2 regions of the Micromonospora sp. NBC_00362 genome follow, and region 1 is predicted to be linked to the other one. Evidence: riboswitches for the same ligand, from Rfam matches in the RefSeq annotation. Region 1 holds a riboswitch; the other holds the start of a gene.
What was found. A riboswitch is a leader RNA that binds a small molecule or an ion and turns the genes downstream of it on or off. The one in region 1 is predicted to bind cobalamin.
Positions count from the first base shown of each region.

Region 2: linked by a shared signal. The riboswitch ahead of OG992_RS07780 (ribonucleoside-diphosphate reductase subunit alpha) and the one ahead of OG992_RS01295 (acyl-CoA thioesterase) in region 1 are both predicted to bind cobalamin.

Region 1 covers NZ_JAPENH010000001.1:284,763-289,666, reverse strand. The annotation lists gene OG992_RS01305 (GNAT family N-acetyltransferase) at 189-1,121, opposite strand; gene OG992_RS01300 (zinc-dependent alcohol dehydrogenase family protein) at 1,659-2,651, opposite strand; gene OG992_RS01295 (acyl-CoA thioesterase) at 2,761-3,207, opposite strand; cobalamin riboswitch at 3,410-3,624, opposite strand; gene OG992_RS01290 (copper resistance protein CopC) at 3,755-4,904, shown strand, end outside.
Region 2 covers NZ_JAPENH010000001.1:1,678,614-1,683,517, forward strand. The annotation lists gene OG992_RS07780 (ribonucleoside-diphosphate reductase subunit alpha) at 1-1,431, opposite strand, end outside; cobalamin riboswitch at 1,623-1,840, opposite strand; gene OG992_RS07785 (enolase C-terminal domain-like protein) at 2,273-3,670, shown strand; gene OG992_RS07790 (FadR/GntR family transcriptional regulator) at 3,678-4,400, shown strand; gene OG992_RS07795 (aldo/keto reductase) at 4,411-4,904, opposite strand, start outside.

The DNA.
Region 1 (4,904 bases):
ACCGTCTCCGCGAGTCGCCGGGCAGATCCGGATGTCTTGAGGGGTGCTCATCCAACGAGCCGCCGGCACGCACTCCGGCTGCGCGGTAGTCCAGCCCGCTTGACGACGAGCTCGCACCTTCTGATCCGTAGCTTCGGCAAGGCGGTCCGAGCTCGTGCGTTGCAATGTCGGCACCGACCTTTCCTCGTCTATGGCTGGACGTCGTTGGAAAGGTTGATCCGGAACTCCGTGTTGCGGTAGCCGGCGCGACCGAAAGCGGCTGCCATAGGCGCGTTGCCCATGTCGGTGGTGGCGGTGATGCGCGACTCGCCGTTGGTCGCGTGAAGGCGCGTGATCTCGGCGAGCACCTCGTCCACGTAGCCGCGCCCGCGGAACTCCGGCACCACCCCGAGATAGCCGACGTTGACGTTGTACGGGGTCGCGGAGGGAATCGCCATGCCCGCCACCTCGCCGTCGCGCGTGTAGGCGATCCGCCACCACTCCCGCTTACCCGGCGCCCTGAGATAGAAGTCCATATCTTCGCGCGCGGTCGCGTCCACGCCCTTGGCGGCCAGGTTCGCACGGGTCTGGGCATCCAGGCTGCCCTCGGCAATTCTCCTGAACACCGCGAGGAACTCCTCGTCGGAGGCTTCGGTGAACCGTAGCCTGCCGGCCGCGGGGGGTACCCCGTCGGCGGGCGCCCACTCGAACTGCAGCCGCTCCACCTCGCGGATGAGGCCCGCCGCGTGCGCCGCCGCCCGCCGCCACTCCACGGCCGCCAAGGTGGCCGGATCGTCACGCCAGCCGCCGGTGACCTCGATGCTGTACTCCACCGGCTCCGGGAATCCGGCCAGCGCGGCCTTGATCAGCTCGGCGGCGACGGCGGCACGGTCGTCCAGGGCTGGATCCACGTCGAGGCAGTCGAGCGCGACCGGATGCGGGCTCCCCTTCGGCCCCCACCACAATGCCCGTCCCACGACCTGGCCGTCGTGCTCGGCGATCCATGTCCATTCCGGTCGGTACATGTCCTCGGCCAGATCGGCCAGGTAACGGTCGGCGGGGATCCACCCAACGGGCTCGGTCACGATCCACGGCGTCACGCGGTCGAGGTCCGCGGGGGCGGTAGCGCGGTAGGAGATCACGTGCAGAGGCTAGCGAAGCTCAGAGGATGATTCGCGCGGACGGAAGGGCTCCTCTCGCTCGGCTAGAGCAAGGCTCCAGTGCCTGCGGCTCAAGTCCCTGCGGACTCAAGCGGATCTCCTCGTTGGGCAGTCGTAGACCGTCCAGCCTCCCCAGGACGGGGACAAGGTGGAGCGCCCTACCGGGCGAACGACCTTGTTCCCGTCTGGGCAAACGTTCCGACGGTGGCAGGTTCCTCACCTACCGGCTGAACGAGATGTGGTCATCGCAACCATCGGCCTGATGGGTTAGAGCAAGAGTTCGCTCCTGCACCGCCGCGCGTGGTTCCTTACGACCCTGTTTAGGGCCGGCGCCAGCCATCCCGAAACAACACGCCTGACCACTTCGCCAACCTGCACCCAATCTGCTCCCAGTTGCGGGGCCAGGCCCACCAACAGCTCACTGCCTTGACCTGCGCACACTCCCCTGCAAGGCCACCTAGAACCTTGTCGACCGCTGCGCAGAACCACAGAGCACTCCGCGGGAACGAACGGCTCGGCTCAACCGGCGACGTCCACGACGACCTTGCCCTCGGCGGTGCCGCCGGCAACCAGGTCGTGGGCGTCCATGACCGTGTCGAGCGTGAACGCTCGCGGGTCCAGTCGCGGGCGCAACGCGCCGGCATCGGCCAGCGCCGCGATCTCGCGCAGGATGTCGCCGTGGTGTTCGCGGCCCCGGCCGGTGAGCATCGGCAAGAGGGTGAACACCCCGGAATAGGTCGCGCCTCGGAACGACAGCGGGGCGAGCGAGTGTGAGCCCCAGCCCAGCGCGCTGACGACGTGCCCGTGGTAGGTGCGTACCGCCGCGAACGACGCGTCGAGCGTCGCGCCACCGACGTTGTCGACGACGATGTCGAACCCTTCGCCGCCGGTGTACCTCTCGACGTACTCCTCGACCTTGCTCGTCGTGTAGTCGATCGGCACGGCGCCCAGGCTCTCGATCACCCGCATGCTCGCCGGCCCGCCCGTGGCGTACGCCTCGGCGCCGCGCGCCTGGGCGAGTTGCACACCCACGTATCCGACCCCGCCGGCACCGCCGTGCACCAGCACCTTCTGGCCGGCGTGGACCCCAGCCCGGTCGACGAGCCCCTCCCAGGAGGTGATCGCCGCCAGGGGCAGCGCGGCGGCCTCCCGCATCGAGAGTGCCTTCGGCTTGTGGGCAAGCAGCCGGGCGTCCACTGCGGCGTACTCGGCCAGCGAGCCCTGAAGGCCGCCGACGCCCCCGCACAGCCCGTACACCTCGTCTCCCGGCGCGAAGCCGGTCACGTCCGCGCCGACCGCCGCGACGATACCGGCGAGGTCCAGGCCGAGCACCGCAGGCAGCTCGACACGCGCGTGCGCGGCCTTTCCAGCCTGGATCTTCGTGTCGAGCGGGTTGACCCCGCTGGCGACGATCCGCACCAGCACCTGCCCGCGCTCGGGGGTGGGTTGATCGATCTCCTCGACCGTCAGCGGAACGTTGAACTCCCGCAACACCGCAGCGCGCATAACCATCCACACTCTCCGTGATCGAGGCTTCACGTGGACGCTATCCGACCGGATAGGCGGCGGGGCGGGTTCCTCGGACCGCGCCAGCGCCGCCACGGGCGGGCCCGAGCGCTGGTCAGTCGTCTTCGGCACCGTCGAGCAACGCGCGTCGCAGCGCCAGTCGGTGCTTCCGGCGGATCTCCGCCTCCCGGTACCGACGCCGGTCCCCGTCGGTCTCCGGTAGCAGCGGCGGCACCGTCCGAGGCTGACCGTCGTCGTCGATGGCGACCATGACCAGGTGGGCGGTGGCCACGTCGGTGGGCGGCACCGCCCGGTCCCACCGGTCGGCGGTCACCTTGACGGCCACCTCCATCGAGCTGCGGCCGGCCCAGGTGATCCGGGCGTCGACGTGCACGACGTCGCCGACCCGCACCGCGCGGAGGAACGCCGTCTCGTCGATGGCGGCGGTCACCGCCGGCCCGTCGGAGTGCCGGGCGGCGACCACACCGGCGACGGAGTCGATGAGGTTGAGGATCCGGCCGCCGTGCACCGTACCCATCAGGTTGGTGTGGTGCTGGTCCATGATCTGCGAAAGGGTCAGGTGCGACGCCGACGGCGCTCGGCCGGCGATGGTGGTGGTGGTGGTGTCATGCACAGCGGCAGTCCGTCCCTCGGGAAACCACACCGCCGGGTCGCGGACACACGCTGACGAGGACCTGGCCGTGCACCACGCGCACGGCCCGTCACCCGCTCAGCCCACCCGCGAGGCCGACGGCAGCGCACACGGTTGTGTACGCGGCGCCGGCAGGTCTTCGGACTCGCGGGCCTGACCGGTCGCGCCGGTCCCCTACTGGCCGTCGCTTCCCAGGCCGTTGGCCCAGTGCTGATGACGGCGGTCGTTCCCACTCACCGCTGCGGGGCAGCCCCGGATTTTCACCGGGTTCCCTCTTACGACGCCCCGCCGGTCACGACGGGGCGAACCAGCGCCGTCGGCAGCATAGCTGGCCAGGGAATGTGTCCACCCGGGGCGTCCCGCCGCGGCGACGGATGGCCTGATCGTCAACTTTTGTCGTCTGAGGAAGAAGATCGCCAGCTATTGAAAAAAGTCTCGCGAGGGTGAGGATATCCAGATGCGTCGTCTCCCCCAGACTTGCGGGCGGGTGGTCTCGGGCCTCCTCGCGTTCCTCCTCGCCTCGGCGGTCGCCCTCCTCGCGTCCGCCCAACCCGCCGCCGCGCACGGGACCCTCGCCATGTCCACACCGGCGAGCGGCGCCGCAGTGCGCGAGCCGTTGACGGAGGTGCGGCTGTACTTCACCGAGAAGGCCGCCGCCAATGCGTTCTTCACGATCACCGCCCCGGGCGGCGTCCGTGTCGATAACGGCTGGTCGTATGGGGAGCCGAAGCCACTGGACAAGCCGGTACGGGAGTACTTCCTGGTCAACGGTCAGTTCGAGCCACGGGAGTACACGACGGGGTTCCCCGCGGTGGTGTCCGTCGCCCACCTGCCCGCCAAGGGCCAGTACTCGGTGAGCTACCTGTCGGTCGCCTCGGACGGCGACACCGTGCGGGGCACCCTGACCTTCCGCTACGACGGTCGGGTGACGGCAGCGCCGAAGGGGTGGAGCCCGCCGTCGACCCAACCGGACCCGGCGCTGGTGACCGCCACCGAGCAGCACAACTCGTCCGGGCAGGCCTCGGCGGTGCCGACCACCGCCGACGATCCGTCGACCCCGCCGGCCGCGGCGGCCCCGTCGACCGGGTCGACCGAGGAGAGCGGTCCCGGGGCACCGGCCTGGGCCGGCTGGGCGGCGGCGGTCGCGGCGGTCGGGGCGGCGGTCGGGTTCGTCGTCTGGCGTCGCCGATCCGCCGGCACACCCACCGGCCGGGGCCGTGCCTCGGCGGCGACCTCCGGTCGACGCGGCGGTGGCGCCCGTACCACGAATAGGGCCGGCACTGGCAATACCGTCGGCGGCAAGGCCGCCGGGGACAAAACCGCCGGGGGCAAGACCGTCGGCGGCAAGACCGCCGCTGGCAAGACCGTCGGGGGCAAGGCCGGTGCGGCGACCGGCGTCGTCGCGCGTACTGCGAGCGACAAACGGCGGCCCGCCACAGTGCCGGCGGCGCGCAAGGGCACCACGGTCGTCACGGCCCGCACGGGCGTTGCGGTCGATCCGACGCCTACCGATCAGGTGACCACGGCCCTCGCCAGCACGGACGACGAGCTGACAGTCGACACCGGACCACGGCCCGACACGGACCTCGCCGCCGCGACGCCTGGGT
Region 2 (4,904 bases), 1.4 Mb from region 1:
GATGTCGATGACCCGGTCGAGGAAGGTCACCGCGGTCCGCACCGTGGCGCGCAGCCGCTCCCAGTCGATGCCGCCGTCGGTGAGGTGTGCGGCGAGGTTCACCGAGCCGAGGTTGCACACGGCGGTCTCGGTGTCACTGGACACCTCGACGATCTCGGTGCAGAGGTTCGACAGGTGCACCACGTTGCCCGGCTCGGCGGTCTGGTTGCAGAGCCGGTTGGCGGCGTCCTTGAAGGTCATCCAGCCGTTGCCGGTCTGGGCGAGGGTCCGCATCATCTTCCCGTACAGCTCCCGTGCCGGAACCTGCCGCACGTAGCGGCCCTGCGCCTCGGCCTCCCGGTACGCGGCGTCGAACCGCTCCCCCCACAGGTCGGGCAGCTCGGGCACCTCGTGCGGGTCGAACAGCGACCACAGCTCGTCGGCCTCGACCCGGCGCATGAACTCGTCTGGAATCCAGTTGGCCAGGTTGAGGTTGTGGGTGCGCCGGGCGTCCTCGCCGGTGTTGTCCCGCAGTTGCAGGAACTCCTCGATGTCCGGGTGCCACGGCTCCAGGTAGACGCAGGCCGCCCCCTTGCGCCGGCCACCCTGGTTCACCGCGGCGACGCTCGCGTCCAGCGTGCGCAGCCACGGCACGATCCCGTTGGACTGCCCGTTCGTGCCCCGGATCAACGCGCCGCGGGAGCGGACCCGGGAGTACGCGATGCCGATGCCACCGGCGAACTTGGACAGGTTGGCGACCTGGGCGTACCGCTGGTAGATGGAGTCCAGCTCGTCGAGCGGGGAGTCGACCAGGTAGCAGGAGGACATCTGGGTGTGCCGCGTCCCGGAGTTGAACAAGGTCGGTGAGCTGGGCAGGTAGGCCAGGCTGGACATCAGTCGGTAGAAGCCGACCGCCTCGTCCGCCGTCCGGGCCAGGCCGCAGGCCACCCGCAGCAGCCAGTACTGCGGGGTCTCCAGCACCAGTCGGCTGGTGGGGTGGCGCAGCAGGTAGCGGTCGTACACCGTGCGCAGGCCGAAGTACTCGAACCGGCGGTCGCCGTCCGGGTCGATGGCGTGGTCGAGCGTCGTGGCGTGCGCGTCGACGAACGCGGCGGTGTCGTCACCGATCAGGCCCTCGGCGTGGCCGGCCCGGATCGCCGCGCTGAACGAGGTGATGCCCTGTCGACGCACCTCCTTGTCGACGTAGCCGGCCAGCAGCCGCGCGGCGAGGCGCGAGTACTGCGGCTCCTCGCCGATCATCTCGGCCGCGGTCTGGATGGACAGCCGGTCCAGTTCGGCAGTGGTCGCGCCGTCGTAGAGGCCGCTGATGGTGCGGGTGGCCACCCGCATCGGGTCGACGTCGGTCAGGTCGTCGGCCCACCGCTCGACCGCCCGGACGATCTTGTTCACGTCCACGGGTTCGGTGCCGCCGTCGCGCTTGCGGACCTGCATCGGCGTCCGCCGCAGGATCGCGTCGCCGCTGGCCGGGACTACCTCGGTGACTGTCACCACTCGCTCCTCGGAGTTCGAGACCTGGTGGTCCGGACGCGAGGAGACAGACACCGGCGGACGCCACGCCAGCACGGCGTGGGTCAGGTGGCGTCAGCCGTCCCACGCGGCCTCGGACCGCCGCCCACCCGGGTGCGGGTACGCGGCGCGCTGGCAGGTCTTCGGACTCGCGGGCACGACCGGACTCGCCGGTCTCCTACTGGCCGTCGCTTCCCAGGCCGATTGGTGGCCCAGTGCTGATGACGGCGGTCGTTCCCACTCACCGCTGCGGGACAGTCCCGGATTTCCACCGGGTTCCCTGTTGCCTCGACCGCCCCGGATGAGCGGCCGAACCAGCTGCGCTCGACACCATATATAGGGACACAGCCGTTGTCACACCCCACATGTCGGTCTCGGGCGTGTCGGCGACTCACTCGGTGACCACCGTCACCACCCCGGCCGACCACCCCACGCCGACCGAGGCCGGGCACCAGAGACCGGACTCTCCCCGCGCGTGTCGACAGTCGACAAAGATTTGATGTATCGAGGCCACGGCACCGTAGAGTGCTCCCATACGTCGACGTCAATGCCTTGGCGCGAGGGGGAACATCCAATCTCCACAACCCGCCACCCCCGCCACCTTCGCCCGTCTACCGGCACGATGGGCGACAAGGCGGAACGACCCTGCGGCGCAAACATCATATGTCTGTGGGCCTACGGTGATCGACATCGTTGACGGGCTGGAGCAGCCCTCCGTATACTCCCAGTGATCATCTGATCTTTAGCCGAGCCGGGCGAGGAGCGCATGCCGCAGATCACCGCCGTCACCGTCGAAGACGTCCGCTTCCCCACCTCCCTGACCGCTGACGGGTCAGACGCCATGAACAAGGACGGCGACTACTCGGCGGCCTACGTCGTCCTGCACACCGACGGCGTCGACGGCGCGGGCGCGCCACTCGCGGGGCACGGCCTGACCTTCACCATCGGCCGAGGCAACGACATCGTCGCCGCGGCGGCGGTCCACCAGGCACAGCTCCTGGTGGGCCTGGACGTGGCGACGATGGCAGCGGACATGGGCGCTGTCTACCGCCTCCTCACCTCCGACTCGCAACTGCGCTGGCTCGGCCCGGAGAAGGGTGTCGTCCACCTGTCCCTGGCCGCCGTGTTGAACGCGTCGTGGGACCTGGTCGCCCGACTCGCCGACAAGCCGCTGTGGCGGCTGCTCGTCGACATGTCCCCCGAGCAACTCGTCGACATCGCGGACCTGCGCTACCTGTCCGACGCGCTGACCCGCGACGAGGCACTGGCCATCCTGCGGGCCAAGGAGGGCACGAAGGCCGCCCGCCTCGCCGAGCTCGACCGGACCGGCTACCCCGCCTACACCACCTCCGCGGGTTGGCTCGGCTACGGCGACGACAAGCTGCGCCGGCTGTGCCAGGAGGCGGTGGACACCGGCTACGGCTACGTCAAGCTCAAGGTGGGCGCCAACCTCGACGACGACATCCGCCGATGCGCTATCGCACGCGAGATCCTCGGGCCGGATCGCAACCTGATGATCGACGCCAACCAGGTGTGGGACGTCGGTCAGGCCATCGACTGGGTCACCGCCCTCGCGCAGTTCACGCCACTGTGGATCGAGGAGCCGACCAGCCCCGACGACATCCTGGGCCACGCCGCCGTCCGCCGCGCCGTCGCTCCGATCGGCGTCGCCACCGGCGAACACTGCCACAACCGGGTGATGTTCAAGCAGCTGTTCCAGGCCGAGGCCATCGACTTCTGCCAGCTCGACACCGGCCGGTTGGCCAGCATCAACGAGATCGTCGCCGTGCTGCTGCTCGCCGCGAAGTTCGACGTCCCGGTGTGCCCACACGCCGGCGGTGTCGGCCTGTGCGAGATGGTCCAACACGTGTCGGTGCTCGACTACGTCGCGGTCTCGGGAGACCTCACCAACCGGGTCACCGAGTTCGTCGACCACCTGCACGAGCACTTCACCGATCCCTGCATCATCCGGGACACCGGCTCCGGCAGCGGATACGTCCTGCCCAGCCAGCCCGGCTACTCCACCCGGATGCGTCAGGAGTCGGTAGCGCTCTACCGCTTTCCCGACGGCCACTACTGGGCGGCGACAGACCCGACTACCGTGTCATCTCCGGAGGCGGCGTACGTGACTGCGGGTGGGAAGGCCACCCCCGCCGGCCGCTAGGGGGATCATGTCTCGCACTGACGAAGTGGTCAACGGTATCAAGCGGATGATCCTCGAAGGGCAGTTCAGGCCCGGGGACCGGTTGCCCATCGAGAAGGACCTCGCCGAGCAGCTCGGCGTCTCGCGTGGATCTCTGCGCGAGGGGATGTCGGCCCTGTCGATCCTCGGCATCGTCAACATCCGCCAGGGCGACGGCACCTACGTCACCAACCTCGACGCGCCACAACTGCTGGCGCCGATGGGTTTCGTGGTGGACTTCCAGGGCCAGGGCGACCCCCGGCACATCCACACCGTTCGCCGGCTGCTGGAGTGCGAGGCCGCCTGCCTGGCGGCGACCAGGATCACCGACGAGGCCCTGGCCCAGGCGGGTGACCTGCTCGACGAGGCGGCCCGGTTGATCGGCCAGTCACCGCCGGACCACGAGCGGATCATGGAGATCGACATCGCCTTCCACCGGATCATCTCGGTGCACGCCGAGAATCCGGTGCTCGTCGGCCTGATCGAAGCGTTCGCCGGGCGCACCATCCGTGGCCGGCTCTGGCGGAGTCTGCACGAGGAGGGCGCGGACCTGCGCACCCATCACGAACACGTGGCGATCCTGAAGGCCCTCGTGGCGCGCGACCCGGAGCGGGCGCGCACCCGGATGGCCAACCACCTGATCGGCGTGGAGGAGTCGTTGCAGGGGTTACCCGACGACGCCGACGCGAGCATCGTGACGGCCCGGTCGTGACGGCCGCCCCTCACGGCTGCACGTCGAGCAGCCCTTCGTCGTACAACGCCGTCCAGAGCTGATCTGGGACGTCGACACCGGCTCGACGCAGGGTCTCGGTCACCTGGGCCTCGTCCCGCATGCCGACCACTGTCGAGACGACGGCCGGGTGACGACGGACGAACGCCAACGCCGCCTGGGGCAGCGTGACGCCGTACATCTGACAGACCCGCGCTATCCGGCGGGCCTGGTCGATCACCTCTGCCGGCGCCTGCTGGTAGTCGTAGACGGCGTCGGGCGGCGGCATGTCCCGGGCCAGCAGCCCGGAGTTGTAGACCCCGGCGACCACCACACCGACGTCGTGGGTCTGCGCGACGGGCAGCAGGTCGGTCAACGCGCCCTGCTCCAACAGGGTGTACCGGCCGGCGCACATCACCACGTCCACGTCGGTCTCCGCCACGAAACGGGCCAGCATCGCGGACTGGTTCATCCCCGCCCCGACGGCCCCGATGACGCCCTGCTCCC